Linked DNA regions of Pokkaliibacter sp. MBI-7. The protein of the gene in region 1 binds, or shares a complex with, the protein of each later gene. Links are inferred from orthologs where the notes say so. Each region holds a gene or a part of one and is shown on either strand. Other genes may lie near its edges.

Region 1 (7,444 bases):
GGGGAAAGGAATAGTCAGTCATGTAATAACCAGATCAGAACGGTGGTGCCTAGCTAAGCTTTATCTCAGGCGCAAAGACGCTTACGGCCTTTGGCACGGCGAGCAGCCAGCACTTTCTGGCCGTTCTTGGTTGCCATGCGAGCACGGAAACCGTGAGTGCGCTTGCGCTTCAGCACGCTGGGTTGAAAAGTTCTTTTCATGATCAGTAATCCAATTTATTGCACTAAAACCTAGGTTCATGCTTACCGCGGCAGCAGGTTTCATGCAGGCGCACGAACCCCGTTGTTTTTGGTAAGCGCGGAATTCTAGATAAATTCCCCCGATAGTTCAAATACAGAGTTCAAATATTGATCGCCTGCTGCTCAGTGCTGGCTTTGAATCTGATCATCGATGGTTGCTAACGGTAGCGCGCTGACATTGCGGATTGATGGCAACAGCGGATTCCCACTTCTCATGACTTTGCCCGTTCATTGATCTCTGTACGGCAGGTCATTCCTGTTTTCTCCAGCTGTTTTTGCTCTGCTGGTTTTAGCCAGAGAAAACAATCGCTCAGGAGATGCATCTTCATGAAGTTTTCAACAGATCCGTTTACTACTCGGGAAAGGCTCTGATCATTCACATTCTATATAAGGGCATAAGCCCTTTTAGAAGATAGAATCTGTAATAATGTTAAGGGTCGACAGTATCTGTGGATAAGTCTGGTTTTCTCAGATACTACGGGCTCTACAGAATGTTTAGAACTCTTAGGAAAAATGGTTTTCTGTATGTGACGAGGTTGTCCACAGCGTGTGCATAAGGTAGGAGGTTATCAACAGCGGGCGTCGCACCTTTGGTTATCCACATTTTATCTGCTCAGTTCATGAACAGTTAATGACAGGGCTCAGGGCTTTTTTTTGCCCTCATTTGTGGATAACTGTTAGGCCAGCGGGTAGAATCAGCGGCCCTGTTTGGTGGGTTCAGTGCGGATAAACGAGGTGGCGCCGTAGTGGTGGTGGAGTTCTGGCAAAGAAGTTTGGTGCGTTTGCAGGAAGAGTTGCCGGTGCAGCAGTTCAACACCTGGATTCGTCCGTTGCAGGCTGAAGTGGATGATGCTGGTCAGCTGAAGTTGCTAGCCCCCAATCGCTTTGTAATGGACTGGGTGTCGGACAAGTATCTGCAACGTATCAAAGAAGTCTTCAAGGACGTCTGTGCCGGACAAAGCATCAGCCTTTATCTGGACGTTGGGCAGGTACGCCGTGGTGCACTGATGAACCGTGCAACAACCCAGGTCCGGCCCACCAGTCTCAGTGCCCGCAGTCAGGAGCCCGCGCAACCCTGGCGTACGTCCTCACAAACCAGTGTTCCTGCGGATACTGTGGCGGCGTCACCGGTTGAACCGTCTTACATTGCCCCCTCTGTACCGGTCGCCGCCGCCCCTGCTTCGGTTATTAAAGAAGCACCGGCCATTATTACTTCCAGCAGCGACTATCGTAAGGCTGACGAGCTGGCCGAAGAGCTGGCTTATAAAGAGGAGCGTAACGAGCGTACGGTTGATGTCGAAGGCGGGATTCGTCACCAGAGCCATCTGAACAAGGCTTTTACCTTTACTTCCTTTGTTCAGGGCAAGTCCAACCAGCTGGCACTGGCTGCTGCCAAACAGGTCGCCGATAACCCCGGTGGTTCTTACAATCCACTATTCCTCTACGGCGGTGTGGGTCTTGGTAAGACGCACTTGATGCATGCGGTCGGCCTGGCCATGCTGGAGCGTAACCCCAATGCCAAGATTGTGTATCTGCACTCCGAGCGCTTTGTTGCGGACATGATCAAGGCGCTGCAACTGAATGCCATCAACGATTTCAAGCGCTTCTACCGTTCTGTGGATGCCCTGCTGATCGACGATATTCAGTTCTTCGCCAATAAGGAGCGTTCGCAGGAAGAGTTCTTCCATACCTTCAATGCGTTGCTGGAAGGTGGTCAGCAGATGATTCTGACCTGTGATCGTTATCCCAAGGAGATCAGCGGGCTGGAAGAGCGATTGAAGTCACGCTTCGGCTGGGGCCTGACGGTTGCGGTGGAGCCGCCCGAGCTGGAAACACGGGTAGCGATCCTGAAGAAGAAGGCTGATGAGGCTAATATTGATCTGCCTGATGATGCGGCCTTCTTTATTGCTCAGAAGATCCGTTCCAACGTGCGAGAGCTTGAAGGTGCACTCAAGCGAGTGATCGCCAATGCTCACTTTACCGGCAGCGATATTACCCTGCCGTTTATCCGCGAATCACTGAAGGATCTGCTGGCGCTGCAGGACAAGCAGATCAGTATCGATAATATTCAGCGAGTGGTCGCTGAGTACTACAAGATCAAGGTGGCGGACTTGCTGTCAAAACGGCGTAGCCGTTCGGTAGCGCGCCCCCGTCAGGTGGCGATGGCACTAGCCAAGGAAATCACCAACCACAGTCTGCCGGAAATTGGTGACGCCTTCGGTGGCCGCGACCACACTACGGTGCTGCATGCTTGCCGCAAGATTACCGAACTGCGTGAGGAAGATGCAGAAATCCGTGAGGATTATCAGAATCTGCTGCGTTCACTGACGGCCTGATCTGACTGCAATATCCATCTCTCAGGTGGCGTAAAAGCCACCTGAGCTACATTTATTTCGCTCGTTCTGTTCGATGGCAATACCTGATACCATCGACCCCCATTCAACAGAGCGATATTCAGACGACTCACGGAAGCCTGAGATGAAATTTGTCATTTCCCGCGAAGCCCTTTTAAAGCCTCTTCAACTGGTTGCTGGCGTGGTTGAACGCCGTCAGACACTGCCGGTCCTGTCCAACGTACTGCTGGTCGCTGAAGGTGATCACCTGTCGCTGACCGGTACCGATCTGGAAGTTGAGCTGGTGGGCCGCGCCAAGCTGGAGCAGCCATCGGTTGCTGGCTCCATCACCGTGCCTGCACGCAAGCTGATGGATATCTGTAAATCTCTGCCAGATGGCTCAATGATTGAGTTTGATGTGCAGGAGCAGAAGCTGGTGCTGCGCTCCGGTCGTAGCCGCTTCACACTGTCCACCTTGCCCGCCTCGGAGTTCCCCAGCGTTGAAGACAGCCCTCAGGCCTTCGAGCTGACGCTGGCACAACAGCAGCTGAAGCGACTGATTGACCGTACCTCCTTCGCCATGGCGCAGCAGGACGTGCGCTATTACCTCAATGGCATGCTACTGGAAGTGGTGCAGGGTCGTGTCCGTATGGTAGCGACCGATGGTCACCGTCTGGCGACCTGTGCCTGCGATGCCGAGGTAAATCCTGCCGAAAAGATCCAGGTCATCATCCCGCGTAAAGGGGTGCTGGAGCTGGTTCGTCTGATTTCCGATCCTGAAGCACCACTGCGGATGCTGATCGGCAGCAATCATATTCGTGCCCATGTCGGCGACTTTGTATTCACCTCCAAGCTGGTGGATGGCCGCTTCCCCGATTACGAGCGGGTCGTTCCACGCAACGGTAACAAGACGCTGCTGGCTGATCGTCAGGAGCTGCGCACGGTGTTGCAGCGTGCGGCGATTCTGTCGAACGAGAAGTACCGTGGCGTACGCTTGCTGCTCAACCCCGGTCAGTTGCAGGTGTTTGCCAATAACCCAGAGCAGGAAGAAGCGGAAGAGTCACTGCTGGTGGATTATGACAGTGACAACATGGAAATCGGCTTCAACGTTACCTATCTGCTGGACGTGCTGAACGTCGTAGGTGAGGAGCAGGTCAAAATTATTCTGTCTGACCCCAACAGCAGTGTGCTGGTGCAGGAAGCAGAAGATACCGACTCTCTGTATGTTGTAATGCCGATGCGTCTGTAATTGATGCGCAGGTTATCAACACTGATACACAGACTTATCCACAGATAGCGGTAACTGGTAGTGGCCATTACCCGTCTGGATATTCATCGCATCCGCAATATCCAACAGGCTTCCCTGACCCCGTCTCCCGGAGTAAATCTGCTCTGGGGGGCGAATGGCAGTGGCAAGACCAGCATCCTCGAAGCTATCCACATGCTCAGTGTGGCGCGCTCGTTCCGTACCCATAAGGTTAAGACGGTTATTGCTCATGGCGAGCCGCAATGCACCCTGTTCGCCCGTCTGCGCCATCTGGAAGAGCCGGAAATGACCGTGGGAGTGCAGCGCCAGCTCGATGGTGATAACCAGATCCGTATTGGTGCCGGTCAGCCCAGCAACCTTGCAGAGCTGGCGCGTTTGCTGCCTTTACAGGTCATCAATCCTGATGCGTTTCGCCTGTTGGAAGGCAGCCCGTCCGAACGCAGGCATTTTTTGGATTGGGGAGTATTTCATCAGGAGATACTGTTCTTTGACTGCTGGCGCCGCTATCAGCGTGCACTCAAGCAGCGCAACAGCCTGCTCAAATATGCTAGAATAGACCCTCTTTTGCGTGCCTCCTGGGAGGCCGAGCTGGTCACTCAGGGCGCAGCTATTGATGAGATGCGTAAAGCCTATCTGGCACGTTTTTCTCCTGTATTTCAGGACTATCTTGCCAAGCTCACCGGCCTTGAGGACATAGCCTTACATTATTATCCCGGCTGGGATGCTAAGCGTTCTTTAGACGACGTTTTACAAAGCGGTGCTGTGCGTGATCAGGAGCTGGGGTTTACTCAGCATGGCCCTCATCGTGCCGACATGCGTATCCGTTGTGGTCCGCGTGCTGCCGTTGATGTGCTGTCGCGCGGCCAACAGAAGATGGTGGTCTGTGCCATGAAGCTGGCACAGGGGCAAGTTCTTGCCAGTGACCATCAACGCCAGCCCATTTATCTGATTGATGACCTTCCGGCGGAGCTGGATAGGGATCATCGCCAGGCGCTTTGTGAATTGATAGAGGAGTTGGCCTGTCAGGTGTTTATCACCTCAGTGGAGGCCGACGTGTTGGATGAATGTTGGAGCAGTGGCTGTCAGGTTAAACTGTTTCACGTGGAACAGGGACTGATCACGGAATGCTGAAACACCCCCATGCCATCTTGATCGGGAGTAACCTATGAGTGGCGAAAAGTACGATTCCTCCAGTATCAAGGTCCTGAAAGGACTGGATGCGGTACGTAAACGTCCCGGTATGTATATTGGCGATACCGACGACGGTAGCGGTCTGCATCACATGGTCTTTGAGATCGTGGATAACTCCATCGATGAGGCTCTGGCAGGATACTGTTCGCTGATCGATATTGTGATTCACCCTGATGAGTCCGTGACCGTGTCCGATAATGGTCGTGGCATGCCTGTTGATATTCACCCTGAAGAAGGGGTCTCGGCTGCCGAAGTGATCATGACGGTATTGCACGCTGGTGGTAAGTTCGACGACAACACTTACAAGGTGTCTGGTGGATTACACGGGGTGGGTGTTTCAGTCGTTAACGCCCTGTCAGAAACATTGGAGCTGCGTGTTCGCCGTGATGGCAAGGTGCATGAACAGATCTATCACCACGGCGTACCTAAAGCGCCACTGGGGCAGATTGGCGACACCGATAAAACCGGTACTACCGTACGCTTCAAACCATCCGATCAGACCTTCACCAATATCCTGTTTCAGTACGATATCCTGGCCAAGCGTCTGCGTGAGCTGTCGTTCCTGAACTCCGGGGTTAAGATCAACCTTAAGGATGAACGCAGTGGTCGTGAGGAAATTTTCCATTACGAAGGTGGTTTGAAGGCATTTGTCGAGTACCTGAACAAGAACAAAAACTCCCTGTGTAACGTATTCCATTTCTCTTCCCAGACCGACGATGGTATTGGTGTTGAGGTAGCGTTGCAGTGGAATGACGGCTATCAGGAAAGCATCCACTGCTTCACCAACAACATCCCGCAGCGCGACGGTGGTACACACTTGTCGGGTTTCCGAGCCGCGCTGACGCGTTCACTGAATACCTATATCGAGCAGGAAGGTATCCTCAAGAAGGTCAAGGTTGCGACCTCGGGTGATGATGCCCGTGAAGGCCTGACAGCAATTATTTCCGTCAAGGTGCCTGATCCCAAGTTCTCTTCTCAGACCAAGGACAAGCTGGTTTCATCGGAAGTCAAAACTGCCGTTGAGCAGCAGATGGGTCGTCTGTTCTCCGATTTCCTGCAGGAGAATCCTACCGAGTCCAAATCCATTGTTGGCAAGATGATTGATGCTGCCCGTGCACGCGAAGCTGCACGTAAAGCGCGTGAGATGACGCGCCGTAAGGGCGCTCTGGATATCGCCGGCCTGCCGGGTAAGCTCGCTGACTGCCAGGAAAAAGATCCTGCGCTGTCTGAGCTTTACCTCGTGGAAGGTGACTCCGCGGGCGGTTCTGCCAAGCAGGGTCGTGACCGCAAGACGCAGGCGATCCTGCCGTTGAAAGGTAAAATTCTTAACGTAGAGAAAGCGCGTTTCGACAAGATGCTGAGCTCTGCCGAGGTCGGAACGCTGATCACTGCCCTTGGATGCGGTATTGGTCGTGAGGAGTTCAACGCGGACAAGCTGCGCTACCACAGCATCATCATCATGACCGATGCGGACGTTGATGGTTCTCACATCCGCACACTATTGCTGACGTTCTTCTTCCGGCAGATGTCAGAGATCATTGAACGTGGACACGTCTACATTGCGCAGCCACCCCTGTTCAAGATCAAGCGCGGTAAACAGGAACAGTATCTGAAAGATGAAGCGGCCTTGGATGCGTATCTGACTCAGGGGGCTCTGGAAGATTCCAGCCTGCATGTAAGTGAAGAGGCGCCCGGTATCAGCGGTGAAGCGTTGCAGAATCTGGTGACTGAATACCGTAGCGTCATAGCCATCATTCAGCGCCTGTCACGTCTGTATCCGCAGGAAATCATGAAGCTGGCGATCTATGCACCGGCTCTCAAAGTAGAAGATTTGAAGGAAGAGTCCACAGTACGTATCTGGGGTGATAAGCTGGTGGCAATGCTGGCTGATAACAATCAGGGAAATCGCTACGCTCTGGATGTTCAGTTTGATCCTGAGCGTCAGGAGTATCTGCCGACCTTCATGGTGACCTCGCATGGTTTAACCAACGATCATGTATTCGCGCATGATTTCTTCCAGTCTGGTGAGTACCGTGCCATCGTTGCATTGGGACAGAAGCTGCAGGATCTGCTTGAGGCTACAGCATTCGTCGCCCGTGGTGAGAAGCGTAAACCCGTCCATTCCTTTGAAGAGGCGCTGGACTGGCTGACCGCTGAAGCCAAGCGTGGCTACTCCATCCAGCGTTATAAAGGTCTGGGTGAGATGAATGCAGACCAGCTGTGGGAGACCACGATGGACCCGAGTACCCGTCGTATGCTGCGTGTGTCTATTGAAGATGCCATCGCTGCGGATCAGATGTTCACGACCCTGATGGGAGATGATGTTGAGCCACGCCGAGCCTTTATTGAAACTAACGCACTGAATGTATCCAACCTAGATATCTGATCGGTTAGTTCTTATCGGTATCCGTATC
Region 2 (7,487 bases), 1.4 Mb from region 1 along the record:
CGGGAGGAGCCAGCATTGGTTGCCATCGAATGAATGTCACGCCGCACCCAGGCCTTGAGCAGCTCGATCTCATCTTTGGTCATATCCTCGGCGGCCAGTTCGAGTTTGGCGGCCTCTTCAAGCCGGTCCTGAATCGCCTTCCAGGACCGATCCTCCACACTTTCCAGCAACTGCTCCATCCGCGCCAGCAGACGCTGATAGAGCGAGACCTGTTTCCCTTGATTTTGCTGATCTGACATCGCCTTCTCCTTGCAGTGGCACAGTTGTTTCTCTAGGTTATAATGCTTGCCTTACCAATCCGCGACCCCCAGCCACGACACAGCATCGGAATCTGACGACTGTCTGACTGGCGTCAACCCTACGGCGAGCTCCAGGCCAGACCTGGCGGCCATCCGGAACAGCAGATACCAAGCAGAATGAACGAACACTATCAACCGCACGACATCGAAGCCGCCGCCCAGCGATTCTGGGAAGACAACAAAACCTTTGAAGTGTCACAGGACGACAGCAAAGAGAAGTTCTACTGCCTGTCCATGTTCCCCTACCCCAGCGGCCGACTGCATATGGGGCACGTGCGTAACTACACTATTGGTGACGTAATCACCCGCTATCAACGCATGCTCGGCAAGAATGTGCTGCAACCTATGGGCTGGGACGCGTTTGGTCTGCCTGCTGAAAACGCAGCTATCAAGAACAATGTTCCTCCCGCCAAGTGGACCTACGAAAACATCGATTACATGCGTAACCAGCTGAAGCGTCTTGGCTTTGGCTACGACTGGCAGCGTGAAATCGCCACCTGCCACCCCGAGTACTATCGCTGGGAGCAATGGTTCTTCACCAAGCTGATGGACAAAGGGCTGGTCTACAAGAAAAACGCAGTAGTCAACTGGGACCCGGTAGACCAGACTGTACTGGCCAACGAACAGGTGATTGATGGCAAAGGCTGGCGCTCTGGTGCTCCGGTTGAGCGCAAGGAAATCCCCCAGTGGTTCCTGAAAATTACTGATTATGCTGATGAGCTGCTGGCTGATCTGGACAAGATGGAAGGCTGGCCGGAGCAGGTCAAAACCATGCAGCGCAACTGGATCGGTCGCTCCGAAGGGGTGGATCTGCAGTTCGCGGTTGAAGGCGAAGAGCCGCTGTCGGTATTTACTACCCGTCCTGACACCCTGTACGGCGTGACCTATGTGGCGGTTGCTTCACAACACCCACTGGCACTGAAAGCCGCCGAGCACAATCCTGAACTGGCCGCCTATATCGAGCGTTGCCGCCATCTGAAGGTGGCCGAAGCGGATATGGCGAAGCTGGAGAAAGAAGGCTTCGATACCGGTTTCGTGGCTATTCATCCGCTGACCGGCAAGAAAATTCCGGTCTGGACCGCCAACTTCGTACTGATGGACTACGGTTCAGGCGCTGTCATGTCTGTGCCTGCACACGACCAGCGCGACTGGGAGTTTGCCAGAAAATACAACCTGCCGATCATTCAGGTCATCAAACCTGAGAATGACAAGATCGAAGTCAATCTCGACAAGGAAGCGCTGACTGAAAAAGGCGTGCTGATCAACTCTGCCGATTTCGATGACCTGACTTCCGAGATCGCCTTTAAAGCCATCGCCGCCACCCTCGAAGAACAGGGTGCAGGCAAGGTCACCATCAATTACCGTCTGCGTGACTGGGGCGTATCGCGTCAGCGTTACTGGGGTGCCCCCATTCCGGTGATCAACTGCGCCTGCTGTGGTGCCGTGCCCGTTCCGGAAGAACAGTTACCAGTGGTGTTGCCCGAAGACATCGAATTTGATGGCGTCGGCTCCCCCATCAAGAAAATGCCATCGTTCTATGAAACCACCTGCCCGAAATGCGGTGGTGCAGCTGAACGTGAAACCGATACCTTCGACACCTTTATGGAGTCGTCCTGGTACTACGCACGTTTTGCCAGCCGCAACTGCAATAACGCCATGCTGGACGGTGAGGCCAACTACTGGACGCCGGTCAACCAGTATATCGGCGGTATCGAACACGCCATCCTGCACTTGCTCTATTCACGCTTCTTCCACAAGCTGATGCGCGACATGGGCCTGGTCAGCTCGGATGAACCCTTCGAGAACCTGCTGACGCAGGGCATGGTGCTGGCTGACACCTACTACCGTGAAGATGAGAAAGGTGGTCAGCACTGGTATTCACCACTGGATGTCACCGTCAAGCGTGACGACAAGGGCAATATTGTCAGCGCCACCCTGAACAGTGATGGCGAGCCGGTGCTGTCTGCCGGCATGAGCAAGATGTCCAAGTCAAAGAACAACGGCATCGATCCACAAACCATGATCGACCGCTTCGGTGCCGACACCGTGCGCCTGTTCATGATGTTCGCAGCACCGCCCGAACTGTCACTGGAGTGGTCTGATTCCGGCGTCGAAGGTGCCAACCGCTTCCTCAAGCGGATGTGGAAACTGGTCAACGACCATGCCGTCAAAGGTCAGGCTGGCGCACTGGATGTGGCCAATCTGACAGAAGAACAGCGTGATCTACGCCGCAAGGCTCATGAAACAGTTCAGAAAGTGACCGACGACATCGATCGCCGTCACACCTTCAACACGGCCATTGCCGCAGTGATGGAGCTGTGCAACGCCATCTCCAAATTCAGCGACAGCTCGGCGCAGGGGCTGGCGGTGGAGCACGAAGCCCTGTCTATGGCCGTGCAGTTGCTTTCTCCCATCACTCCCCATATCAGCCATCAACTGTGGCTGGATCTGGGTCACAGTGAAGCGGTCTGCGACAGCGCTTGGCCCAAGGTAGACAGCGCTGCTCTGGTACGTACTACTGTTGACATGGTAGTGCAGGTCAACGGCAAGACCCGTGGCAAGATCACCATTGCGGCTGATACCGAGCGCAGCGTGATTCAGCAGCTGGCACTGGCTGAAGACAACGTACAGCGCCACGTAGCAGATCAGACCGTCCGCAAGGTGATTGTTGTTCCAGGTAAGCTGGTCAACATCGTTGTGGGTGGTTGATAGCCCCTCAGAGACAAGGCTTGACGCGCGACCAGATGTCGCGCGTTGCTCACTTCAAGCAAGGAGATAAGCATGCGTTTTTGGATAGTGCTGTTGAGTGCCCTGTGGCTGGCTGGTTGTGGTTTCCAGCTGCGTGGCGCCCAGAATGGCGAAACCGGTCTGGTGATGCCAGTGAAAGCCAAATCCCCTCTGGAAGAACGGGTTCAGGCCAAGCTGACACAATTGGGTATTGATGGCAGCTACCATGGCGGCGACTACATGCAGATCATGTATGTGGACGAGCGTCGTGACCGCAGTCTGTTGGGCAGTGATGGCTCTGCAACTGAATATCTGCTGACCACCACGCTGACCTACAAGCTGGTCAACCCCTCGGCTGACACGCCTAATGTGCCGAAGAAGCTGCGACTGGAACGCACTTATCGTTACAACCAGGACACACTGCTGGCTTCTGATACTCAGGAAGCTCAGATACGCGATGAGATGCTGGGCGAACTGCTCAATCAGCTGCTGATGCGCTATCGTGCAGCGGAACACCGTGTTGAACCCCGCGAGTAACAAGTAGCCCCGCATGAAGCTCAAAGCTGAGCAACTCGACTCTCACCTCGATAAAGGTCTGTCACCGGTCTATATGCTGACCGGTGACGAGCCTTTACTGATGCAGGAATGTGCCGACCAGATCCGTAGCCAGGCGCGCAAGCGTGGCTTCGGTGACCGGGAGGTTTTTCATGTGGAGTCCGGCTTCAACTGGGAACAGGTGCTGGCCTCTGCCAATAGCCTCTCTCTGTTTGCAGAGCAAAAGCTGCTGGATGTCAGGCTGTCAGGCAAGCCGAACGATCAAGGCAGCAAGGCACTGCTTGAGTACGCCTCACGTCCGCCACAGGACACGGTGTTACTGCTTACCTTACCCAAACTCGACAGCAGTGCGATGAAGGCCAAGTGGGTCAATGCTATCGAGCAGGCCGGTGTGCTGATACAAATCTGGCCAATGGATGCTCAGGGGCTCCCTCGCTGGCTGGCTCAACGTGCCAAGCAAAAGGGCCTGCGCCTGACAACCGCAGCAGTGGAAGTCCTGGCACAACGAGTAGAGGGAAACCTGCTCGCCGCTATGCAGGAGCTGGATATGCTGGCTCTGGTCAGTGATGGCGCCGAAATCGATGATGAACAGATCCTCGATCTGGTAGGTAACCACGCGCGTCATGACGTCTACGATCTGTGTCGAGTTGCTTTCAGTGGCGACTGGCCAGCGACGCTGCGCATCCTGTCACACCTACGTCAGGACGGCGCCGAGCCCACATTGATGTTATGGGCATTAACTCGTGAGTTACGTGATCTGCTGCAACTGCTACGCCTGCAACGTGACGGTATGAACTTTGACAATGCCTGCCGACAGGCCAGGATATTTCCTCAACAGCGCCAGATTCCTCTTCGCAAAGCAGCGCAGCGTTGCCGCCCGGTATTACTGATGGCTCTGCTGCGACAGGCTCAGCAACTGGATGTCTTTAGTAAGACAGGGCAGACCGCCCTGTTCTGGACTGAACTGGAATTGTGGCTATCTCATCTGACAGGCCATCCCCTGCCCTTACCTTTCTACCGTCAATGACAGAGCTTACCCGTGCACCTGCCGTCAGTTCAGCACGTACTCACGATTCGCAGACATCGACCACATGACGTTGATAAGCCCGCTAATGCCCATTCAGGCACACTACTACCACAGGTAAAATGCGTCGCCTCACTGCTTTCGCCTTGTCTGCCACGAGTCCGCAACCATGCACGCGCTCTGAGATTGCCGTGATGATTGCGACAGGGCCTGCGCACCCGGCCTGCTCTTTACATTCACCAGACAGATCTTTGACCTTCCCCTTTGCCGAATGCCGCTACACTTGTACAGGAAGTCACTCCCCTCACTCAAGGACACGACAATGCAACAGAGATTGACTGCCCTGTTGTTGGTACTCGGCAGTTGCACCACGGGTGCTGCGCTGGCCAATGACGATCACAAAGGCCCTCATATACCCAAAGTGGCAATAGAGGCGTGCGCCAGCAAGCAGGAAGGCCAGGCCTGTTCATTCCTGGGTCGACAGGGTGAAACTGTCAGCGGCGTGTGTAGCAGCGCTCCCCCCATGCGCCCTCCACAGGAAGGTCAGGGAAATCAGCAGCCACCTCAGCCACAACAGTCAGGCAACGACATGCCACCACCGCCTCAGGGTGAAAAGGTCATGGCCTGCCGCCCCGATCATCCGCCGCAGAGTGACATGCCACCACCGCAGTAAACTGCAGCGGTACCTTGTTAAAAAGGACATCGCCAAAAAACAAAAGCAGCCGTGGGCTAATGCCAGTCAGTTAAGCTGACTGGCATTTTTATTTCTGGTCGGATACTTGGACGGCTTGGGCTTGACCACCCGCGGGTAACTGCGCTCCTCACGTCGATGAGGCAGGACGTAGTGCATGGCCGAAGCCTGTAGTTCAGCCAGGTAGCGAGGGATGTTGCCTGGATGATTCAAAGAGACCCCGTTCAAGAAGCCCAGGATCGCCCAGGTGCAGGCGGTGAAACTCATTTCGCAGGGGGAGATGCCAGGGCAGTGGCGACTCATTTCCAGCATTTGATAACGCAGCAGATTGTACCCCAGCAGTACGCCCCACAGCTCTTGTTCAATCATCTCCGGCGTTTTACTGCGCAGTGTGTAGTGACCCGCGAGCATGCCTTGCTTCATTTCTCGATAGCCCAATTCGATTTCCCAACGCTGGCTGTACAGATCCACGATGTCATCTGGCGGAAAGCGCAGAGGATCGATCATCGAAGTCAGTACTTGCCGGACTTTGCCCTTGATGGTCTTGCTTAATAACCTGGCCTGTAGCGTGTCGGGCAGCTCGGGCCATTGCTTACGCGCCTGCGGCGAGGTCTTTAGCGAGACGATGGCATCCTGGCGTCCCAGCTTGTATAGCACCTCATATTGAGCATCCTTGCGCAGCGGCAGTAGCCAATGGCGCTGAGTGCCTGTTTGTTGCCAGCGATGAAGAAGCCCCAGCGAATAGAAGCCACGGTCGAACAAGGTCAGCGAGTGATCGGGTGTGCTGTCGATCAGTTGTTCGGCCAGCTTCATCTCGTTGCTGTGGTAGCCGGCAAAAGCACTGCTCACCAGCATGTGACTGGTCAGTTCCATCTGGCAGACCATGCGCACTTGAGGAAAGCCGGTATCGCCATGCTGGTTACTGGCACTGCCATAGTGCTTGCGGTTGTCGTCCGTATCCGGTGTGCGCCAGACCACGCCATCGACACTGAGCAGGCGCAAACCCGCCCAGGTGGGGTGATTGGCGCTGGCATGCCAGCGTTGTTGCGTCAGGGAAAAGACTTCTCGCACCGCCGCACTGCCCAAGCGTTGCCGACCTTGCACGATGGCACTGGGTGCTACCAATGGCCTCTGTCCAGGCAGCATGATGCCCATACGGCTAGCGGCATCCCAGGCTGACATCCGGCGAAACAACGCCATGGCGATCACGCACCAGATCATGGCTTCAAGGGGGAGACGTCGCTTACGTAAGGTCGCCACTCCCGCCGTTTCCAGTGCGGTGCTGACCAGGTCTGGATCAAGCAGCGCCCCCAGTTCATCAAGGGCGTGAGTAGTAGAAGCGGCTTCGTGAGTCAGTGCCAAGGCGCGGGACAGTCGCATAAAAAATCCGATGCTCAAAACAAGCATCGGATTTTCGTTTCAGGGCGCAAAAGGTCAAGCTGTTGGGCTTAACTGACTGGCATTAAGCCGTGGGCTGCTTTTGTTTTTTTACAGAAGGAGGTAGTAAGAATCAGCTTACTTTCTCACCATGTGCCTGCTTATCGGCATGATAACTGGAGCGAACCAGAGGGCCGCTGGCAACATGCAGGAAGCCCAGATCCTCGGCAATGCGCCCAAGCTCAGCAAACTCTTCCGGCGTAACAAACCGGTCTACCGGCAAGTGATGGCGCGAAGGCTGCAGATATTGTCCCATGGTAACCATGTCCACATCGTGCGCACGCAAATCTTTCAGTACCTGGACGATCTCTTCATTGGTCTCACCCAACCCCAGCATCAGGCCCGACTTGGTTTTGACCTCAGGACGCATCGCCTTGTAACGCTGCAACAGGGTCAATGACCACTGGTAGTCAGAACCAGGACGAATCTTCCGATACAGCCGTGGGATCGATTCCATATTGTGATTGAAGACATCGGGTGGTGTGCCAGCAAGAATATCCAGAGCGATATCCATACGGCCACGGAAGTCAGGCACCAGCACTTCGATTTCGATCTTCGGTGAGCGCTCACGGGTTTCACGGATACATTCAGCAAAATGCTGCGCACCACCGTCGCGCAGATCATCACGATCTACCGAGGTGATAACGACATAGCGAAGACCCATATCGGCAATCGCTTCAGCCAGTTCGCGTGGCTCATCCTTGCTCAGAGCATTGGGACGCCCGTGCGCCACGTCACAGAAAGGACAGCGACG
Region 3 (7,644 bases), on another replicon or contig:
TGCAAAAGCGGGCCAAGCCCGTCATGTCGACTTAAAGCCTCCTGCTATCACTGCTCTTTATGATCAGTGGCAATTTACCGCGCATCTGAACCCCATAGAGATGATCACCATGCACCATGGCGAGCCTCTCGAGAAGCAACCTGTCGTCTCTGCTTTCAAACCTGAAGGTATTATCAGACACAAGACTGGCCTGGACATATACGCGGGCTCCAGCATAGGGTCGCCCCTGGAAATCGCAACTTCACCGAGCGAATGTGAAACGTCATCGTTTCTGCCAATGCAAACATACGTTTGCCAGTTGGACACTAACCAGCCATGGAAACCTAGCCTACATTGCAAAGCAGATCAGTCACTCTGCCCCAGAGAGGCTCCAGTCTGCTTATGGAAAATGGATTGAATCAGCGAGTAGATCTGAGACAGATATGCTGTGTTCCCAGATTAAAAGCTATGGTCATTTTGCCCCAATCACGCCCAAGAAGATATTTAGAACCGGGTAAGTGATTGACTTTTAGGAGGTATTACTACTATGGCCGCATCCCGTCTATATGTACTGGACACCAACGTGCTGCTACATGATCCTCAGTGCCTGTATAACTTTGAGGAGCAGGATATCTGCATCCCCATGACAGTGCTGGAGGAGCTAGATGACATCAAGGACAGACAGAAACTGGTTTCCAGGGAAGCACGCATAGCGATACATGCCATTGACGACATCGTCCGCGATGCAAAAGTAGGTCAGATTACCAAAGGCATTCCGATCCCCTCCATGAGCGGCAAAAAGAAACTCGGCCGCCTGATGATATTCCCCGATCACGAACTCGCAGACCGTAAAGGCTATCTGCCAAACGGTAGTCAGATCCATGACAACAGCATTATTAACTGCGCTCTGCACTTACAGAGTACGCTGTCTATGCTGGAAGTCGTCCTCGTCACCAAAGACATCAACATGCGCCTGAAAGCGCTGGGGGCAGGCCTCAACCGTGTAGAAGACTATCGGAAGGATCAACTACTTACAGATGTCAGCTTGCTGCCAGAAGGCCATCGGCGTCTGGAAGGGGACTTCTGGAAAAATGTCGAAAAGGTACAAACTCAGCGAGACGGCCAGAATGTCTATCACAAGGTATCTGCCGATTTACTGCCTGAAGTACACGTAAACGAATACCTCTATGATGATGAGGATTTTGCTGCAAGGGTCATCAAGATTGATGCTGATTACATTACTCTGTTGGATCTCAACCGCGAAAAACTGATGAGCCACAGTTGCTGGGGCATCAGTCCGCTGAATCTGCCACAAGCCTTTGCCATGCACTCCATTCTCGATCCCACTCTGGATTTCTGCATCATCAACGGGGCCGCAGGTTCAGGTAAAACGCTGATGGCACTGGCGTGTAGTCTGGAAATGGTCATCGAGGAAAAACGCTTCAATAAAATCGTAGTGACGCGCAGCACGCCACCCGTCGCTGAGGATATCGGCTTCTTACCCGGCACAGAAGAGGAAAAAATGACGCCATGGTTAAGTGCCATCCATGACAACCTGGAAGCTATGCATGAGGGGGATGATCAGCCGCAGAGCAGCGTTCGCTATGCGATCGAAAAGGGTAACATTCAGTTCAAGTCGCTGAACTTTATTCGGGGACGCAGCATTCAGGATGCCATTGTACTGATTGATGAAGCCCAGAACCTGACTCCATCTCAGCTAAAGACGATTCTGACCCGTTGCGGTAAGGGAAGTAAGATGATCGCTTTGGGCAACCTAGCACAGATCGACAGTAACTACCTGACCGCTCTGACATCCGGATTGACCTATGTCGTTGAGCGTTTCAAGAACTTTGAAGGCTCTGCCAACATTCACTTAACAGGTGTCGTACGCAGTCGCCTGGCAGAATACGCTGAACAAAACCTCTAACACTTCTGCAGAATGGGTGAGCGGGTCGTGAGATGCGCTTACCCACTCAGACAAGGACTCTTTTTGGTTAAACCACCTTACTTCTCAAAATCATTAACTCTTTTCACCCTGTGAAGACTGCCACAAATGATAGTAAGCATCAGCCTGACGCTCAGCACGCTCCAGCTGCTTGGTGAGATCACGGACCCGATCAATTTCCGCATTGAGCATTCTCTGGTTGACTATATCCTGCTGCGCCAGGTTACGCTCCATGTCCTTCACCCTTCCCTGCTGAGCAATCAACTGACGCTCTAAATCATTCAGGCTTTGCTGGGCTTGTGACTTTTCACGAATGAGCGCTTCGTTCTGCTCAAGTACGCTTTGCAAACGTGACTCCATAGACTTGAGCTGAGCCTGCCACTGCTCTTTCTCTACCTCGAGCTGCCGTTGCCGCAGCTGATGCTCTTTCTCAATTTCCTTCGCTCGTACGCTGAGCTGATCTCTCGAATAAAACAAGGCGTCTTGCCAAAGCTGTCGGACACTTTTGATCAAAGGCTCAGGCAAATCAGGAATAGCCGGCTCGGCGACTTTGTTTCCTAACAATTGCCACCAGTCATTTAGTGCCTTATTGATGGTAGTTAGACTTCCTTTGCCAAGATGCTCTCTGACTGTCTGCTGAGTTGGCTTGATCCCTTTTGCTAGCAGCTCGTCCGCTACTTCCAGCACCCGCTCATAGGTAGAAGGCTCACGCATATAAAACTCCAGTACTTAATACGTACTATTAATACAGGGCAAATCGTAAGCGAGTTAAGCTGCTTAAGCCACAAGAATGCATGACGAGAGATCAGAATACTGAGAGCGATAAAGAAATGAGGGCATCAAGTGCCCATTTGAGGAAGCACTTTCGACAAAAGACAAGACTGTGGTGATTGAAACAGCTGTAGACCACTCCAGTTACAGATTCCCAAGACAAAACCATTCATTCTGACTCTGCAGCCACATTCCCTCGATATTTTGTTCGGTACGCTGCTCAGCCAGCTCAACCAGCTGGTAAAAAACGTTGCGATGAAGCCTTGCCCAGAGGTTTTTGCGCACCAGGACATAAGGAATTTCACTAGCGTTGCCATGAGCAGCCCTGACACGCATGGGATGCTCACATCCAAGTGTGATCACCTCTTCACAGTTAGTGACCATTACCACACTGTCATCGCGTACCTCGGCTGCCAAAATAACAAAAGGCGCGTCTTCTACCTGAATACGTACTTTCTCTACCGGTGTAACCAGGTAATAGCAGCCATCATCGTCCAGACGAAGGATACGGGAGAATAACTTCATCAATGCTGGACGCCTGAACTCTCCTCCCTCATGAACCCAGGTACCATCAGCCCGTATGACCAGATCCATATCAGCACAAAAATCAGGATACCATTCTTCAACCGGAGGGAGGCCATCAGCTGCCGCATGCTGCTGCAGAGATGCTAGATCAATAGCCATATACCCTCCTCACCGGTTAAGTGCGATGAAACAGCGCTTTATAGTTCGCAGTTGTAAGCTCAGCCATTCTGGCCAAAGGCAACTGATGAAGATCAGCCAGACATTGCGCCACTTCAACAACGTATTGTGGTTCATTGGTTTTTCCGCGATGCGGGACCGGTGCCAGATATGGTGAGTCTGTCTCAACCAATACGCGATCCAGTGGCACCTTACGCGCGACTTCACGCAAGCTGTCTGCATTACGGAAGGTAAGGATGCCAGAGAATGAAATGTAGTATCCGAGATCCAGTGCAGCTTTGGCCATTTCCCAGTTCTCGGTAAAGCAATGCAGCACACCCGCTGACTGTGTTGAACCGTAGGCACGAATCAGCTCCAGAGTATCCTCTCTGGCTTCTCGAGTATGAACGACGATAGGCAGATTCAACTTACTGGCAACACGCAATTGCAGACCGAATACCTGCTTTTGTGCTTCACGCTGCTCATGACTTTCCGTATAGAAATAGTCGAGCCCAGCTTCGCCGATCGCCAATACTTTTGGGTGATCAGCCAGGATCATCAACGCTTCTTCAGATGGTAACGAGTCTACCGGGTGTAATGGATGGATCCCGACGGTGGCGTAAACATCGTCATGCCGTTCAGCGATTTCACGCACCTCTTGCCACTTATCCAGATCGACGCCTATACATAGAAACTCTGCGACACCACGCTCTCTGGCTGCACGCAGTATGTAGTCCAGACCATCAGCCTGCTCTGGCTTCAACATGTTCAGGTGACAATGGGAATCGACAATATTCATGAGTATTCAATAAGACACTTTAGTGAGTAAGAACGAATACTAATTTGCCTGGAGACAGATTCTCTGACTCACAATCAGCAGTTCATATTAGAAGAGATCATTCAGCTGACTAACTACAATCCATCACACTGCTGATCAGATATTACATTGTGAACGTAGTGGTATCAGATTCCTGAGTTCCCGCCAGCAGCGTTTCGAGTTTACGAATAGCCGCTTCGTCTTGCGGATTGACCTGAATTCCAACACCCGCCGGGCGATTATTCTGACCACCGGGCGGAGTAATCCAGATCACTTTGCCGGAGACCGGTACCTTTTCAGGCTCACTCATAATAGTTAATACCGCGAATACTTCATCACCCAGCTGATAGGTACGCTGAGTAGGGATAAACAAGCCACCTCGTTCAATGAAAGGCATATAGCACTGATACAACATGGTCTTGCTATCAAACGTACAGTTCAGTATTCCGTGTGCCATTTCAATTCCTCACGGGTTTGCCGTCCACTCTGGACCGAGAACTCGTCCGCATCAGTCGAGACCATTCGATCAATATCGTTTCCAGAGCCAAAGACGGATTGAGATTAGCCGTGCCATCCAACTGCACTCTTAAAACATTTAGTTTTTCATAAAACGCCAACCACTCAGAGGCTCGGGCAGTTGCAACAGCCGCACTCAGCAGCTCAGGCTGAAACAAACCGGTTGAATGCACCGCTCCCATCATCTGCTTGACGGCCTCGCTTATCCAGTCCGACAGCCAACTGAGAATCATGCCTGTCTGGCGATTCTTCCATAGTTCTGCCAGCTCAGAAACACTGACCCTGCCGGTCTGCAGTCCGATCAGTTGTTGCTGCCACTCATCCCATACCTGTAGCAGATTGGCCTCATGATACTCCAGCGCCTTCAGAGGGGAACCGCGAGCGATGTTGAGCAACTGGGGAAACTGATCCGCACCGACACCCTGTTGCACCAACCATTTTTGCGAATCTTCTGTAGCGGGCAGCGAGAAGGCTAACTGTTGGCATCGACTTCGAATGGTAGGCATCAGCCTGGCAAAATGTGCTGACCATAAAATAAAGAGCGTCCGCGCTGGAGGCTCTTCGAGATTTTTCAACAGCGCATTGGCCGCTTGTACATTCAACCGATCAGCATTCTGTACCAGCACCACCTTACCATTACCCTGTTGCGCAGTTTCCGCACTAAACTCACTCACCTGACGGATAGCATCCACTTTAATGGTTCCCTGTGCGCCCTCTGGCACAATCACCATTCTGTCTGGGTGACTACCGTGCCCTAACAGCATACAACTACGACATTGACCACAGGGAGCCTGCTGCTGAGCCGAACACAAAAACCAGGCAGACATGTACTCAGCGAACTGCCGCTTTCCCACTCCCTCCGGCCCATTGAGCAGCAATGCATGAGGGAGGCGCCCCTGCTCATGCCGAGCAATAACCTGCTGCCAGATTGACTGCTGCCAGGGCAATAACTCAGCCACGATGCAGCTCCGACCAACCACTCAGCGCTTGAGTGATTTGATCCTTTACCGACTCCAGGTTCTGATCTGCATTGATTACACGAAAACGCTCAGGCGCGGACTCTGCACGCGCCAAAAATGCCTGCCTGGCGCGCTGGAAGAAGCTCATGGCTTCTTGTTCGATTCGATCGGCCGCGCTACGACGAGAGGCACGACGCATACCGACCTCCGGAGTGACATCAAGCAAGAGCGTCAAATCGGGCTGGAAGCCTGCCTGTACCAGGTTTTCCAGTTGCACAATTGGCTCAAATGGCAACTGTCGCCCGCCCCCCTGATAGGCATAGGTGCTGTCAGTAAAACGATCACATACCACCCAGGTACCCTGGCTCAGCGTTGGTTTGATCAATTTTTCAATATGTTGTGCTCGAGCCGCAAACACCAGCAGCAACTCACTAAGAGGGACCACCTGTTCATCACGAGGAGAAAGAACGAGCTGGCGAATCTCCTCTGCTATAGGCGTGCCTCCAGGCTCTCTTGTAAGCACATAAGAAATATTTCTATGCTTCAGCCAGGCGACGATGTGCGCCAGTGCAGTTGTCTTACCCGCTCCCTCAGTACCTTCAAGCGTTATGAAACAACCTCTTGTCATTTGCTTTTGTCTTCTGCCTTGGGACGATTTTTCAATACCTTCAGGTATTGGCTCACCGCTTGATTGTGCTCCTGAAGTGAATCAGAGAACGTGTGCCCGCCATTACCGGTGGCGACAAAATAAAGTGCAGTTCCCTCCGCTGGATGCAATGCAGCATGAATAGCTGCCGCTCCGGGCATAGCGATCGGCGTAGGAGGGAGGCCAACAATGGTGTAAGTGTTGTAAGGGGTTGGGCTGTTCAAATCCGCCTTGGTAATGTTGCCATCGTAGGAATCACCCAAGCCGTAGATCACCGTCGGGTCGGTCTGTAATCGCATCCCCTTTTCGAGCCTGCGTACAAAAACGCCTGCAATCTTGTCACGCTCTTCGGGAACGCCTGTTTCTTTCTCAACAATCGAAGCCATAATCAGCGCCTCGTAGGAGTTCCGATAGGGCAAACCATCTGCCCGTTGCTTCCACTCTTCACTCAGTACTTTCTGCATACGGTCATAGGCCTGAGAAAGCACATCAGCATCAGACATACTTGAATGATAGACATAGGTATCAGGGAAAAACCGCCCTTCCGGGTGCTGCCCCTCATGCCCCAGCTTCTGCATAACAGCGGCAGGTGTCATACCATCCAATACACTCGCTAACTTCTCCTGCTCATGCAGGATGCGAAGGAAGTCTTTGAAGGAATGCCCTTCCACCAGGGTGACGCGATATTCCACTACTTTGCCTTCCTGCATCATCTGCAATAACTGCAAAGGAGTCAGACCAGGAGACAACTGATACTCTCCCGCCTTGATGGTGGCATTAGGGTGTTTCCATCGGTTATACAGTAACAGCAGCCTGGCATGCTGCATTAATCCTAAGCGCTCTACATCCTTGGCAACCTGATTCAGTGAACTGCCCGGGCGCAATGTGTAAACCTGATTATCATTCTGCAGTGCCAGTGGTTTGTTTAATTGCTGCCATCCCCATTGCCATGCAAATGACCCAGCAACAACCAGCACCAGAATGGTCAGCAACAACCTCATTAACCACTTCATTATTGATACTCAGCCTCTAGCAACGCTTCTCGCAATCGCAAACTTATATCTCTGGACGGTAATGTTCTATCTGCCACTTCCACCGCAGGAAGAATGCCAATAAGCGCATTGCAGAAGAAAACCTCATCTGCGCTCGATAAGTCCTCAAGATTGAAAATACCAACCCTGGCCTCAAGCCCAAGGCCATTGGCATTTTCAAGCAACCAACGGCGTCTGGTCCCTGCTATACCACACCCGCTCACATCAGCGGTAAGCAGTACTCGCTCCTTGACCAGAAAAAGATTGCTCATGGTACCGCAGATCATATTGCCAGCGGT
Region 4 (7,490 bases), 940 kb from region 1 along the record:
CTGGGTCAGCAGGATGACGAACTCTTCACCACCCCAGCGGCAGAAGATATCGGTTTCGCGCAAATGAGCATTACACACCGCGGCAAACTCCTTCAGCACGATGTCGCCGCTGGCATGGCCGTAGCTGTCATTGATCAGCTTGAAGTGATCAATGTCGGCAATCATCACGCACAGGCTCTGGCCGTGACGTTTTGACCAGGACTGCTCGCGGGCTGCCTGCTCTTCCATGGAACGGCGGTTGTAGAGGCCGGTCAGCGGATCCTTGGCCGCCATTTCCTGCAGCTTCTGCTGCAGATGCATATGCTCGTTGACGTTCTCCACCAGTGCCACATAGGTGCTGTCTTCACCATTGATGCGTACCGGGCTGATGTTCATCTGGGTCCAGATGATTTCGCCGCCGGCGTTAAGAAAACGTTGCTGATGGCTGAGCTTGTCGACGACGCCATCGATCAGCGCCTGATAGGTGCGGCGGGTTGCGTCGCGCTCTTTGTGGTGAATCAGATCAATCCACTGCCAGCGAGAGAGATTTTCTTCAGGGAAGCCGATCATCTGAGCAAAGGCAGGGTTGGCATCAAGGATATGACCAAAGCGGTCGAGCTGCAGGATGCCGAGGCTGGCATCTTCGAAGATCGCCCGAAACCGGGCTTCGCTGCGTTCCAGCTCACGGGCGGCCTGATGAGTCTGGGTAATGTCGTGAATGATCAGATACAGCAGCGGCTCACCGGCAAGAATGATCTGACCAGAGTTGATCTCCACCCGGCGAGTGGTGCCATTCCACAGCTTCTGCGTCACTTCACAGGGGTTGGCGCTACCGATCAGCTGCAGGGTGCTGAGACCTCCAGCAGACAAGTCATCCAGTGTCAGACGCATCAGGTCTTTGCCGGGGTAGGCATAGAACGCCATAGCCGCCTGATTGGCCATAACGATATGGCCATTGAGCGGATTGACCAGCAGCTGAATGGCCCGGTTTTTTTCAAACAGGCTGTAGAAGTCCTGGTGACCGCGCTTGAGGTTGCGATAAAACAACAGGGCCAGCACCGCGAGGATGATGGTCAGTACCATACTCAGGCCCAAGGCCTTGTACAGATGCTGGTATGGCGGGGCGGGAGCCGACCAGAGCAGGCGGGTGGGCTGCGATGCGTTGAGCTGAACGCTCTGGATGGCATCTGGCTCGGTGCCACTGCTCAGCCTCAGCTGGCTGAAATCGTAGTTGCTGGCCAGACTGGCCAGATAGCTGTTATCCAGCAGACGCCAGAACACCAGATAATGGAGGTGCTCGCAGCTGGCCTCGAAGGTATTGGGCACAATGGGGGCGGACGACAGCATCAGGGTTTGTCCGGCCGCCGTGAGGAAGTCAGTGCTGGCTGACTCTTGCAGGTTGCTCATCTGCGTCGCCGGGGTACAGCTGATCTGATGCTGGCGTACGAAGTCCCGTACCTGCCGCAACTGCTCGGCCGTTAGCGGCTGCAGACTATTGTTGAAGCGCTCGGCGAAATCCGGTGCCAGGATCAGAATCCCGCTCATGTCGTTGGAGCTGATGGTGTCTGCCCCGAAGGTCGACTCCAGCCAGGACGGATCCAGCTCCGGCTGCTGCATCTGGCGATACGCGTCATCCCAGGAGGCGTGGTCGTACAGGGCGCGGGTCAGCTCACGTTTTTCATTGTTGAGTGCCGCCTGCAGCAGTGTCTGTTTTGACTGCCGGTACTCATCCTGCATCATGCTGCGTGAGCCCAGCAATAACACCAGCATCAGCAGCAGGAAGCTCAGGGCAATACTGAAAAAAACAGCGACGGCCCGACGAAATGGAAGCATCTTGATATGTTGTCCTCAGAAGACCGGCGGTTATCGCAACAGCATACGTTAATTAAACAACGTTACCGCACCTTAACTATTTCTGACCCTGACCGGGCGCAAAGTTGCCATTGGCAGCGGCTCTACTTCCTGCATGGTGTGGCGTGCACGCTGCACCAGCTGGCGGTAGTCCTGATCCGCACGCTGCTGAAGTTCCAGGGTGGCCAGCGACACTCTGCCGCATGGAATCGCCGGATGGCCTGCCAGCAGCTGATTGGGCTGACCGCTGAAATTGGCTTCGACCACGGAGCCGGGCGATACCATGCTTTGCTCGGCAATGACTGCGCCGTCCAGTACGACGGCCCCCATGCCCACAAAAGCGCGACGTCCGACCTGACAGTTACACAGGGTAGCGCCAGCAGCGATATGAGTATCCTCTTCCACCAGCGTTCGCCGTCCTGCCGTGGAGTGCAGTACGCAGTTGTCCTGGACGTGGCTGCCGGAACGTATTTCCACGGTGCCCAGATCTCCCCGCAGGGAGGTGAGCGGGCCGATGTAGCAGTTGCCGCCGATATACACATCGCCTATCAGCACCGCGCTGGGGTGAATGAAGGCGCTGGGGTCGACGACCGGGATTAATCCATCAAATGCAAATACGGGCATGACGTGATTCCTGTGCTAGACCCCAGGGGTGATGATAACGACGGCTCCCATGATGCAGGACAAGCTCTGTGACCGTCGCAGGCTGTAAGCTAATCGGATTCAGTTGGTCGCTGTCGCCGAAGTCTTTGTCAGCGTGCTGGCAGACCCGCACTGCTGACCGTCATCCAGCTGTATTTTGCTGTGCCAAGTATAGTCTCAGTGACGTAAGGATGGGACCTTCAGGGCGCCAAATGGCGAGAAAAAGTCAGCATGTTGTCCAGCCCGATGCGGTGTCCTTCTATACAGGGAACATGGCTCATCATACGGATGCGGAACGCTGCCGGTGCTGTCTCTGCCATGGTCAGCAGCAACGGTTGGATGAACGACGGCTGCGATGGTTTTGTTATCCCGACCGCTGCTGGTCAGGCGGTCGGGTTCTTTCCCTACTACAGTACATAATCAACAAGAAATGGACTGCATGATTGAACCGGTACTGAAGGGCATCGGCGCTATGGCGACAGCCAGCTGCCCGGCATTTGGCCAGCGGCTGTGGGGCCGGCTGTCAGCCAGACCATCAGAGGGGCAATGATGAACAGTCGCAGGGAGACATATTCAGTGAAGATGGATACGGAACTGCCCGAAGCCGAGTTGTACAGTGTTGAGGTATGGCGTCTGTTGCATTCGCCGCTGCAGATCTGTAGCCCTGAGCAGCACCTGCAGCAGGTGATCCGGCGCATGTTCGAGTCGCGCAGCAGTGCCATGGTGATCATGGACGCGGGCCAGTTGCTGGGCATCTGGACCGAGCGCGATGCCAGCCATATCAGTCAGCGGCCTGATGTGCTGGAGGATCCCATCCGGCTGCATATGAGTACGCCGGTCAAGACCCTGCCACGCAGTGCCACCCTGCGCGAGGCCGGGGTGGTGATGCAGCGTGAGCGGGTGCGTCATCTGGTGGTGGTGGATGAGCAGCAGCAACCGATCGGCTTGTTCAGCCTCAGTGACCTGATCCGTCATCAGGGTGTGGAGTATTACCTGGCCCTGCGTGACGTCGACAGTGCCATCACCCGACTGCCGCTGGTGATGGCAGCGACCACACCGGCCATCGATGCTTTCCGGCTGATGTATTCCCAGTTGCGCGACGCCATGCTGGTGGAGTTTGATGACGGCGTCATGGGTATTGCCACTGAGCATGACTGGGTGCGCCTGCTGGTGAACGGTGAGATTCAGCGGCCGATTGGTGAGCTGATTCCGCGTCAGGTGGAAACCGTATCGTCAGGGACGCCGCTGCTGATGGCGCGCAACCTGATGGAAAGCCGTGGCTTCCGGCATGTCGGCATCACCACCACCAGTGGACAGGTCAAGGCGATTCTGTCTTACGGCGATATTCTCAGCAGCATTGAATACACCTACGTCAATCGGCTGCAGTCAGCACTGGATCAGCGCAATCAGGCCCTGCGTGAATCCATGGAGCATCTGCGCCTCGCTCAGAAAGTGATCGAGGCTTCACTGGATGCCATCATCGTCACCGATGCCGATGGCATCATCCGTTCGGTCAATCCCAGTTTCAGTGCTGTCACCGGCTACTCCGCCGAAGAGGCCATTGGCCGATCGCCCTCCATGCTCAGCTCGGGCCGCCATGATCAGGCGTTCTACAATGAAATGTGGTCGACCCTGCGCAGCAAGGGCAGCTGGCAGGGTGAGATCTGGAATAAACGCAAGAACGGTCAGGTGTTCCCGGAGTGGATCACCATCACCGCCATCACGGATGAGCTGGGCGAGGTCAGGCAGTACGCCGCCATCTTCAGTGACATCTCCGACCGTAAGCAGCGGGAGGAGCAGATCAAGCGACTGGCCTACTTCGATGAGCTGACCGGGCTGGCTAACCGTCGTTTGTTTCAGGACCGGCTGGAACGGGCGATTGCTAATGCCCATCGCCATCAGCACCGGCTGGGGGTGTTCTTCCTCGATCTGGACATGTTCAAGCGCATCAATGACAGCCTGGGCCACAGTGTCGGTGATCAGGTACTCAAGCTGGTGGCCGAGCGGCTGCAGGGGTGTCTGCGGGAGGGCGATACGGCAGCGCGTCTGGGCGGCGATGAATTTACCGTGCTGGTGCCTGAGGTGGCGTCCGACTACGAGCTGGAGGGGCTGGCCAGTCGCCTGCTGAAAGTGTTGTCTGTGCCGCTGCAGGTGGGTGAGCACGAGTTGCATATCTCTACCAGTATTGGCATTGCCTGCTATCCCGATGATGGCGAGACTGTTGAGCTGCTGCTCAAGCGGGCAGACACCGCGATGTATCGCTCCAAGGATGATGGCCGTAACAGTTACAACCTGTTCCGCCGGCCACTGGAGGAGGAGTCTCACGCGCGTCTGAACATGGAGTCCGAGCTGCGGGCGGCGCTGAGGCAGGGGGAATTCCGGCTGTTCTTTCAGCCGCGCATCAGCCTCGACAGCAACGAGGTGACCGGCTTCGAGGCGCTGATTCGCTGGCCCTGTGTACAGGGCATGATTTCACCGGGGCAATTCCTGCCGCTGGCTCAGCAACTGGGGCTGATGCCCAACATTACCCAGTGGGTGCTGAACGAGGCATGCCGGCAGTTGCGTGCCTGGCAGAAGGAGGGGCGGCGAGTGGTGCCGGTGGCGATCAATCTGTCGGTTGCTGATCTGCATGGTGGCAGTCTGGTACACAGTATTCAGCGGGCACTGGATCACTATCATCTGGCACCGGAGCTGCTGGAAATTGAGATCACTGAGAACAGTTTCATTCCGGAAAAGTCGACGCTGGCACTGCAACGTCTGCATGCCCTGCGCAACTTGGGTCTGGGGATCGCTATCGATGACTTTGGCACCGGTTACTCCTGCCTGAGCTATCTCAAGCGTCTGCCGCTGGATTACCTGAAAATTGATGCCAGCTTTGTCCGTGGCCTGCCTGCTGATGACAATGACGTGCAGCTCACCACCTCGCTGATCAATCTGGCCCATGGTCTGGGCCTGAAGGTGATTGCTGAAGGCGTGGAGCGCCAGCAGCAGCGGGATTTTCTGCTGGCGGCGCAATGCGATGAGGTGCAGGGCTTCTGGTTCTCCGAACCGCTGCCCAGTGAGCAGGCGGCAGCGTGGTTGCCATTGCGGCGTTAGCAGGGGCCACGCGGTAAGGTGGCAGGCCGTTACCAGGCAAAACTAAGCTGCTGCGGTTGCTGGGTGGTTGCTGCCGCCTTGAGTCTGACACCCACGCCGATCAGGCGTACTGGCCGCAGACCGCGTTGCCAGGCGGCGGTCAGCAGGCTGGCGTAATCGCTGTCGGGGCGCTGCAGGTGGCGCTCTACGGTGGTCTGCTGAAAGTCGTGGAACTTCATCTTCACCACCCGCCCCTGAATCTGCTCCAGCAGCTGACGGCGGGCCAGTCGCTGCTGCAGTTCTTCCTCCAGCCGCGGTAACTGCGCCAGGCAGCTGGCAAGGTCCGGCAGATCCTGATCGTAGGTATGTTCTACACTCAGGGATAACCGCTCTTCACGTGCTTCCACCGGGCGCTGATCTTCACCGCGGCTGAGGCGATACAACTGCAGACCGAAGCGGCCGAAGCGCTCCTGCAGCTGCTGTGCGGACCAGCCTTGCACGTCCGCACAGGTGAATAGCCCCAGCTCGTGCATACGGGCGGCCGTCACCTTCCCCACGCCCCAGATTTTTTCCACCGGCAATGGCAGCACAAAGCTTTCCACCTCATGGGGAGGGATGACTTTCATGCCGTCCGGCTTGTGCCAGTCGCTGGCAATTTTGGCCAGAAACTTGTTCGGTGCCACCCCGGCAGAGACGGTAATGCCCAGCTCATTGCGCACCCGTTCGCGGATATGGCTGGCAATGCGGGTAGCGCTGCCCTGAAAGGCGTCGCTGCTGCTGACGTCGATAAAGGCTTCATCCAGCGACAGCGGCTCCACGTGATCACTGAACTCCGCCAGAATGGCCATAAAGGCCCTGCTGACATCACGGTACTTGGTCATGTTGCCGGGAATCAGGGTGAGATTGGGACACAGTCGCAGCGCGTGGGAGGACGGCATTGCCGAACGCACGCCAAACTTGCGGGCCGGGTAGTTGCAGGTGGCGATGACCCCGCGCTTGTCCGGGCGACCGCCAATGGCCAGCGGAATATCGCGGTAGGGCGGATGGTCACGCATCTCCACGGCGGCATAGAAGCAGTCACAGTCAAAGTGAATGATCTTGCGCTGGTGCTGAGCTGGAACGGCTGAGTCGTTATCGACGGACATAGTGGCGACCGCTGTGGTCTGATCTTGACGAAGTACTGGATTTTAATACAGTGCTTGCTCACTGTCTGCTCAGGAAATGATTGTGGCCCGTACTCAGCGCTTGTTTACCCTGATGCAAATCCTGCGTCGCCATCGCTATCCGGTGACGGCGCAGGTGCTGGCGCAGGAGCTGGAAGTCAGCGTGCGCACGCTGTACCGCGATATCGCCACGCTGCAGGCGCAGGGGGCCCACATCGAGGGGGAAGCGGGTCTGGGTTATGTGCTACGCCCGGATTTCGTACTGCCGCCGCTGATGTTCTCGCAGGAGGAAATTGAGGCACTGGTGCTGGGGGCGCGCTGGGTCGGCAGCCATACCGACAAGCCATTGGGGCAGGCGGCGACCGATGCACTGGCCAAAATAGCCGCAGTCTTACCGGCCGAGGCACGTCACTTACTTGATTCCACCACGCTGCTGATCCCGGCACGGCAGCAGGATGACCGCTGGCAGGCGGAGTTGCGGCAGGCGATGCGGGCTGAGCGCAAGGTGCTGGTGGACTACGCGGATGCGCAGGGGCGGGCCAGCCAGCGCATACTCTGGCCCTTTGCCCTGGGGTATTTCGAGCAGGTCCGGGTGGTGGTGGCCTGGTGTGAACTGCGTCAGGATTTCCGCCATTTCCGGGTAGACCGCATCCTGTCACTGCAGTTGCAGAACGATCATTTCCCTCAGCGTCGGGCCAACCTGCTGGCACAGTGGCGGGCAGAGCATCTGTACAGACCACAGCAGCGCGAGCAGGTCCGTGTAGATGAGACTGCCGATGA

What was found.
Region 2: the proteins of dnaN (region 1) and holA are in contact, whole or in part, in a cryo-EM structure (PDB 8GIZ), measured with the Escherichia coli proteins. The link is inferred for Pokkaliibacter sp. MBI-7 from one-to-one orthologs.
Region 3: the proteins of dnaN (region 1) and QCD60_RS21995 are in contact, whole or in part, in a cryo-EM structure (PDB 8GIZ), measured with the Escherichia coli proteins. The link is inferred for Pokkaliibacter sp. MBI-7 from one-to-one orthologs.
Region 4: the proteins of dnaN (region 1) and dinB are in contact, whole or in part, in a solved structure (PDB 1OK7), measured with the Escherichia coli proteins. The link is inferred for Pokkaliibacter sp. MBI-7 from one-to-one orthologs.

The regions. Positions count from the first base shown.
Region 1 is NZ_JARVTG010000001.1:2,506,796-2,514,239, forward strand. Bases 1,971-4,769 are described here. They hold dnaN (DNA polymerase III subunit beta), read left to right. Parts: upstream 1,971-2,717; coding sequence 2,718-3,821; downstream 3,822-4,769. Other genes in these bases: dnaA (chromosomal replication initiator protein DnaA), read left to right, coding at 1,971-2,575; recF (DNA replication/repair protein RecF), read left to right, coding at 3,882-4,769. In the rest of the region: rnpA (ribonuclease P protein component), read right to left, coding at 1-22; rpmH (50S ribosomal protein L34), read right to left, coding at 66-200; more of dnaA, read left to right, coding at 986-1,970; more of recF, read left to right, coding at 4,770-4,970; gyrB (DNA topoisomerase (ATP-hydrolyzing) subunit B), read left to right, coding at 5,005-7,416. UniProt on the Escherichia coli protein: Confers DNA tethering and processivity to DNA polymerases and other proteins. Acts as a clamp, forming a ring around DNA (a reaction catalyzed by the clamp-loading complex) which diffuses in an ATP-independent manner freely and bidirectionally along dsDNA.
Region 2 is NZ_JARVTG010000001.1:1,067,246-1,074,732, forward strand. The notes cover bases 2,751-5,592. They hold holA (DNA polymerase III subunit delta), read left to right. Parts: upstream 2,751-3,576; coding sequence 3,577-4,608; downstream 4,609-5,592. Other genes in these bases: leuS (leucine--tRNA ligase), read left to right, coding at 2,751-3,008; lptE (LPS assembly lipoprotein LptE), read left to right, coding at 3,081-3,563; QCD60_RS04755 (hypothetical protein), read left to right, coding at 4,928-5,278; QCD60_RS04760 (IS4 family transposase), read right to left, coding at 5,345-5,592. Also shown: QCD60_RS04735 (zinc ribbon-containing protein), read right to left, coding at 1-239; more of leuS, read left to right, coding at 417-2,750; more of QCD60_RS04760, read right to left, coding at 5,593-6,676; lipA (lipoyl synthase), read right to left, coding at 6,807-7,487. UniProt on the Escherichia coli protein: Part of the beta sliding clamp loading complex, which hydrolyzes ATP to load the beta clamp onto primed DNA to form the DNA replication pre-initiation complex.
Region 3 is NZ_JARVTG010000002.1:509,564-517,207, reverse strand. Bases 3,661-6,659 are described here. They hold QCD60_RS21995 (DNA polymerase III subunit delta'), read right to left. Parts: upstream 5,669-6,659; coding sequence 4,652-5,668; downstream 3,661-4,651. Other genes in these bases: mltG (endolytic transglycosylase MltG), read right to left, coding at 6,293-6,659; tmk (dTMP kinase), read right to left, coding at 5,661-6,296; QCD60_RS22000 (PilZ domain-containing protein), read right to left, coding at 4,318-4,650; QCD60_RS22005 (TatD family hydrolase), read right to left, coding at 3,661-4,175. Also shown: QCD60_RS22025 (hypothetical protein), read left to right, coding at 1-397; QCD60_RS22020 (PhoH family protein), read left to right, coding at 527-1,906; QCD60_RS22015 (DNA-binding protein), read right to left, coding at 2,000-2,611; QCD60_RS22010 (DUF1285 domain-containing protein), read right to left, coding at 2,840-3,379; more of QCD60_RS22005, read right to left, coding at 3,396-3,660; more of mltG, read right to left, coding at 6,660-7,327; pabC (aminodeoxychorismate lyase), read right to left, coding at 7,327-7,644. UniProt on the Escherichia coli protein: Part of the beta sliding clamp loading complex, which hydrolyzes ATP to load the beta clamp onto primed DNA to form the DNA replication pre-initiation complex.
Region 4 is NZ_JARVTG010000001.1:3,444,936-3,452,425, forward strand. Bases 4,646-7,490 are described here. They hold dinB (DNA polymerase IV), read right to left. Parts: upstream 6,693-7,490; coding sequence 5,598-6,692; downstream 4,646-5,597. Other genes in these bases: QCD60_RS15280 (EAL domain-containing protein), read left to right, coding at 4,646-5,568; QCD60_RS15290 (YafY family protein), read left to right, coding at 6,775-7,490. Outside these bases: QCD60_RS15270 (diguanylate cyclase), read right to left, coding at 1-1,812; QCD60_RS15275 (phenylacetic acid degradation protein PaaY), read right to left, coding at 1,885-2,454; more of QCD60_RS15280, read left to right, coding at 3,055-4,645. UniProt on the Escherichia coli protein: Poorly processive, error-prone DNA polymerase involved in translesion repair and untargeted mutagenesis. Copies undamaged DNA at stalled replication forks, which arise in vivo from mismatched or misaligned primer ends.